Regions from separate parts of the Paenibacillus sp. FSL H7-0918 genome, predicted to be linked through region 2. Evidence: riboswitches for the same ligand, from Rfam matches in the RefSeq annotation. Region 2 holds a riboswitch; the other holds the start of a gene.
The links. Region 2 has a riboswitch for cyclic di-AMP ahead of MHI15_RS14080 (3D domain-containing protein). Riboswitches for the same ligand answer to the same signal wherever they lie in the genome.
Positions count from the first base shown of each region.

Region 1 (3,176 bases), on a different contig from region 2:
TGACATAATAAAAAGGTCCCAATTCCTGTATTCAGGAGCTGGGACTTTTTCTCATTACGGATAACTTAAGAGTATTTGCAAAATCATAAAAGCTCTGTTACAATAAGTCCTGTGCTATTAGTAACAATTTTGTAATCAATTGAAACGATTCCTACATAACTAAATGTATTTATCGTAAGTGTAACTGTCGAAACGTCATTCTCTTGGTGCTTAACACGCCTAATTCCTTTGCACCGGGAAGTGGGGGAACCATATTTTGGGTGAATTGATCTCGCTTTACAGGGATCATAGGGAATCTTCTACCGAACCCTTAAGCTAACCTCGCAGGCCTTGGAAGGAGTACATCTTTTGAAAAGACATAATTTAAGAAAAAAATGCGTCGCTGCGGCGCTAGGACTTGTAATGGCATTATCTATTGGTGGAGGAAGCGCCTTTGCCGACTCTAAGATGGACACTGTAATCTCAAAGACTATTGGAGTTGCCTATAAAACCGGAGGTACAAGCACTGCCGGATTTGATTGCTCTGGATTTACAAAATATGTATTCAAGAATGTGGGTCTTACTTTACCTCGTACATCAAAAGCTCAATATAGCGTTGGAACTGCTGTATCCAAAAGCAATCTGCGTTCTGGTGATCTAGTGTTCTTTAACACACTTGGCAATGGAGTATCCCATGTCGGCATTTATGTTGGAAACGGAAAATTCGCACAATCGTCCTCTTCGCGTGGAGTGACCATCACTTCACTCAGTCAGGCCTACTGGGCCAATCGTTATGTTGGCGCTAAAAGAGTAATGAGTACTTCAGCTTATCAAGCTGTAGCCTTCGATTGAAACCTTCCTCACAACTATAACCTCATAATTACAACTATATGAACCTGAATCTGATTATTCCCGTAATCAAATTCGGGTTTTTCTTTTTTCCATAATATATTTTTACACTAATAGAGCCCAATTGAAACACGTTTATTTGATAAAAATTGCAATTATATTAAAAATTAGGTCATTATTAACGCTTACATATGCCTTTCTACCGTAAAAATGCCAATTTTTCTGCATTAATATGTTAAAAACGATTGCCAAGCGGCTTTCTGTTTGTTACAATTAGCGCAGTGAGATTTTAGTAACATTTTTGTAATCATTAAGTTGTTATTTACAAAGGTTTTGTCATGTATTGATTACAAGCTAATCCTAATCAACAGTATGAGCCGAGTTTCCTAACTATTAGGAAAACGGGGGAACCAACTTTGGGTGAATTGACCTCCATTATATAGAGGGGTCATAGGGGACCTTCAACCGAACCCTTAAGCTAACCTCGTAGGCATTTGGAAGGGGTATACACTTTTGAAGAAGAAGTTAGCAGCAGCAGTACTAAGCTTTTCCATCATCCTCACCATCGGAGCAGGAAGCGCTTTCGCAGATTCCAAAATGGATAAAGTGATTGACAAGGCCATCGGTACTAAATACGTATCCGGCGGTATATCCACTAACGGATTTGATTGCTCCGGATTTACAATGTATGTGTTTGATAAGATTGGCATTAACCTTCCACACCAATCAGGTTCCCAATATCAAATGGGCACAGCAATCTCCCGTGATGATATAAGAGCCGGAGATCTTGTATTCTTCAATACAAGTGGCAAAGGTGTCTCACATGTCGGCATTTATGTCGGTGAAGGTAAGTTCGCACACGCTTCTACCTCACGCGGTGTTACGATTAGCTCTCTGAGTGATAGCTACTACGTGAAACGCTACGTTGGTGCCAAGCGCATTATGAGCACAGACGCTTATCAATCGGTTGCTGCTGAATCGGAAGACAATGATGATGTGCAATAAGTAACGTACATAGGCTCTTTTCCAAGGTAACTCTTGGAGGAGAGCTTGTTTTTTTGTCTTATTACTTATTTACCCCTCTCATAATTTGTAAAACATTCCTCTCATATAAAGTTTCTGAGTCGAACCTCCCCCATTTTGTATATAATTAGTAATATAGCAATGTCCTCGTGAAAGGAGATCGTTGACTTTATGATAAATCCCTCGGTAACTTTTCATGTTGTTCCTATGGAGGCAATTCACGGAGAAGCTATTTGTAAGTGGAGCTATACGCCCCCATATAATATTTATGGCTGGATGCCGTGGGAGCAGATGCAGGCTCTTGGCATCGAGTTTGGTGATCCGCAGCTCCGGGAGGAACAATATATCTCCATATTAAATGAACAAGAGGTTTTGTGCGGATTCGCACAGTTGTTCCCGATGGAAGGAGTCGTCCGTTTAGGAGTTGGGATGCGCCCCGATCTATGCGGCCATGGTTTAGGCAAACTATTCGTAGATGCCATCGTCCAGACAGCCTTGAGTCGTTATCCTGATCGAGAGATAGATCTAGAAGTCCTGACCTGGAACCAACGCGCCATTCGAACTTATCAAAAATGTGGATTTACGATTACAGATACGTATGAACGCCGCACACCTACAGGAGACAAACCTTTTTATTGCATGGTCTATGACAAATGATATTAAATACCAGATATTTCATAAGAATGATTGTATTCTCGTTCATTTTTTTGTCACAAACCCTATGATAACGCTTCACCATAAGCTATAATGTAGGGAGCAGCTTACATAGAAGGGACGAATTGGGATGCAGAAATGGATCATGAGCGGTTTGTTTTTTGCCGCCTGTGCCTTTGCGGTAGTACTCATGTTTACACTTCCGGGTAAAGAAGAGGTAGCGGAAGAAAATAAGCCCACGATGCCGGTAGTTCAACTGGACGCAGCAAAGGCAGAAGCAACCGTGAAAGCCAGCTGTATCACCTGTCACGGCGATCAGCTTCAAGGTGGAGTTGGACCAAGTCTTCAGAATGAAGGCGGCCAGCATGACGCTGAGGAAATCTACAGCATCGTCACCAAAGGACGTGGTCAAATGCCTTCCTTTAAAGAGAAGCTAGCCCCTGAAGAGATCGCCAACGTCGCACTCTGGCTCTCAGAGAAAAAGTAACCCATCAAGCAACTAAAAACGCCCGTGTATGAGATAGGTGACTATCTATGCACGGGCGTTTATTTTATGATTTTGGCTAAACTAATGATTTTTTTCAAAGGCTTCATTAAATTCATGCGCCGCTCGAAGATCTAGAGCCGTAATCCCATCTTCTTCATTAGATTCAAGTCGCAGGGTAACTGTT
Region 1 covers NZ_JBBOWJ010000005.1:15,498-18,673, reverse strand. The annotation lists cyclic di-AMP (ydaO/yuaA leader) riboswitch at 207-345, shown strand; gene MHI15_RS27520 (C40 family peptidase) at 403-831, shown strand; cyclic di-AMP (ydaO/yuaA leader) riboswitch at 1,194-1,336, shown strand; gene MHI15_RS27515 (C40 family peptidase) at 1,342-1,833, shown strand; gene MHI15_RS27510 (GNAT family N-acetyltransferase) at 2,023-2,508, shown strand; gene MHI15_RS27505 (c-type cytochrome) at 2,636-2,992, shown strand; gene MHI15_RS27500 (4a-hydroxytetrahydrobiopterin dehydratase) at 3,074-3,176, opposite strand, start outside.
Region 1: another riboswitch for cyclic di-AMP. It lies ahead of MHI15_RS27515 (C40 family peptidase); the one in region 2 lies ahead of MHI15_RS14080 (3D domain-containing protein).

Region 2 (3,176 bases):
TAGCTCGTGCAGTAGAGGCCGGAGTTAGCAAGATGATCAATATTGGATTTAATCGGGAAACGATCCCTTCAACGATGAAGCTGGCTGAATCTTATGATTATATTTATGCAGCGGTGGGCTGGCATCCACAGGATGCGATTGATATGAAAGAGGGGGACCTCGATTGGATCGCCTCTCTTTGCAGCCATGAGAAAGTGGTGGCCATCGGAGAGATTGGGTTGGATTATTATTGGGATACCTCTCCCAAGGATGTGCAGCAGGAGGTCTTCCGCAAACAAATTGGACTAGCCCGTGAACTAAAAATGCCAATCTGTATACATGACCGTGATGCCCATGAAGATGTCGTACGGATTTTACGGGAGGAAAAAGCAAATGAAATTGGTGGCGTGATGCATTCTTTCTCAGGCAGCTGGGAAACCGCAAAAATGTGTCTAGACCTAGGATTTCATTTGTCATTTGGAGGACCGATCACGTTCAAAAATGCCAGAGTGCCTAAAGAGGTGCTTGCACAGACGCCATTGGACAGATTATTGATCGAAACAGACGCTCCATATTTGACTCCACACCCCTTCCGAGGCAAGCGAAATGAGAGTGCTCATGTGAAGTTAGTAGCAGAGGCTGCGGCTGAAATTAAAGGGTTAACATGGGAAGAATTGGCTAAAATTACGTATGCGAACGCACTGGAACGATTTGGGATTGTCTGAAAACAGGAGTAAAACGGGTGAAAAATAGAGAATGGCCGATATATTAAACTTTTTTAATATAAAAACGGCTGATTATTACAATATTTTAACCATATATTTGCGTAAACGTGGTTGAATCGTCCTTTACAACATGCATCAAAACAGGATATCATCTTTTCAGTGATGTGAGCTGTTGTTATTGTGACAGCCATTGATTCATGGATCGTCTCGCTGAGTCTCCGTATGGAGAACGGGGGAACCAATATTGAACTGCCGCATGCCTGTATCTTGAATACGACTAGGAATTGCCGCAGAACAATATTTGATTTCTTCACGTGGTCTTTGGGGTGAATTTAAGGGCAACCGCCGTGAGCGGGTGACCTGAAATAGGGCGTCTCTCTTTCGTCCGAACCCGACAGCTAACCCCGTAAGCGCAAGTAAGAGAGGCAACCTCGTGCACAAACATTCCCGCGTATTCTGACATCGGAGAAGCCACGAAAGAGTCCTCAAGAGAACTCTTTTTAGGCTTCTTTATTTTTGAATAAACTGAATGTTGCCCGCATACTGTTATATAACAGGTGTGGGAGTAGCTGTGCCGAGCAGGCGATCCATGAGCAGGAGACGCTAAGTTAATACGTGCGTATCCTGTGACAATCTCAAATAGTTTCGTCAAAGAAATTCAGTCCTCATGATATACAAATTGACGACGAGGCTATGTAAGGAGGATGGAGAGAATGGGCTTATTCCAACCAGAGGTATCCCATGATTCGCAGTCATCCAGCAGGTCTTTCGCATTACGGTGGGAGCAAGTAAATACTCGCGTACTTTTACTTGCAGGTGTGATTTCAATCGCAATCGCGCTGTTAATTCTGCTGTACGTACACGGTCAAAGTAATAAACAATTAGTTTTAGTAATAGACGGGCAAACACAGACACTTGAAACGCGAGAAGCACTTCTTGGTGATGTGTTGGAGAAAGAGCAAATTTCGCTGCAGCCGCATGATGAATTATCTTTAGGTCTGAGTGATGAAATAAAAGACGGTGACCGTGTCGTTATCAATCGTGCGCAGAAATTTAGCCTTACTGCGGACGGAGCAACAAAAACGTTATATACGACCGAAGACACTATCGGTCAAGCGATTGACAAACTGGGTATCAACCTAGAAGGCTATGATAAGATTTTTCCTTCGTTAGACACCACCATCTCTGCTGACATGGAGATTAAGATCGTTCGTATCAACAAGCAAACGGTACAGCGAACAACTAACTTACCTTTCCGTGTTATTAAGACAGCAGATCCCTCCCTTACTGTGGGAACAGTTAGAGTGGCACAGGCAGGCAAACCAGGCGTCATGGTTCAGCATATTGAAAAGATCTATCAAGACGGAGAACTGGCCTCTATGCGCATGATCGGCAAGGAAGTACAAACGGTAACAAAAGATAAGATCATTGCCGTTGGTACTAAAGCACTTCCTAAGCCTACTGTAGTTGCTAAAGCTACAACAACTTCCAAATCAAGCACTACCTCCAAAACGACTAAAGTTAGCGCTAAGACTAAGAACGTCACAAGCAAGGCTGGCGTAGACTTTGAGTACAAGAAGATGATTAAGAACGTCTCCATGACAGCTTATTCGTCAGAAGAGCCAGGGATAGGTACTAAAACTGCCTCCGGAACACGCGTAACGGAAGGTCGTACAATTGCAGTAGATCCGAATGTAATTCCTATTGGCTGGTGGGTTTATATCGATGGGCTTGGATTCCGCCGTGCAGAGGATACTGGCGGTGCCATTAAAGGCAATAAAGTGGATGTCTATTATGATTCCCTGAGCCATGCTCGTAATTTCGGCCGTAAATCACGTACCGTTTATGTGATTGGACCTGTGAAACCAGAGCTTAACTAGAACTGAAGCTTTTGCAAAAAATCCTTTGATAAGCTATAGTGATGATAACCGTTAAGGAACGCTGGATGATCATTTCGTTGATCGCAGAGCAACCGCTCATCACTTATACATTCTTTAACCAAAAGAAGAGGAGCGAATCCTCTTCTTTTTGCTTTTTTTGGAAGGAGTCAAGAAATATGATTAAGGAATTAATCGTCGTTGAAGGCAAAAGCGATACCGTAGCCATTAAGCGTGCTGTAGAAGCGGATACCATTGAGACAGGCGGCTCTGCTGTAAACCGGACTGTAATTGCTAAGATCGCGCTTGCTATGGAACGTAGAGGGGTTATTATTCTTACGGACCCGGACCATGCTGGGGAGCGAATTCGTAAAATCGTTTCAGCGAAGGTGCCGGGCTGCAAGCATGCTTTTATTCCAGAGAAGGACGCAACTCGAAAAGGGGATATCGGTGTAGAGAATGCATCGCCAGAGGCGATTCGTCATGCGCTGCGTAATGTACATACCTCTTTTGAAGGAGCACCTGCTTTGATTGGTATTGATGATCTTATGGCCGCTGGAATGCTTGTACACCCTCGGGCTGCTGAAAGACGTAT
Region 2 covers NZ_JBBOWJ010000001.1:3,121,285-3,124,460, forward strand. The annotation lists gene MHI15_RS14075 (TatD family hydrolase) at 1-704, shown strand, start outside; cyclic di-AMP (ydaO/yuaA leader) riboswitch at 903-1,132, shown strand; gene MHI15_RS14080 (3D domain-containing protein) at 1,418-2,584, shown strand; gene rnmV (ribonuclease M5) at 2,761-3,176, shown strand, end outside.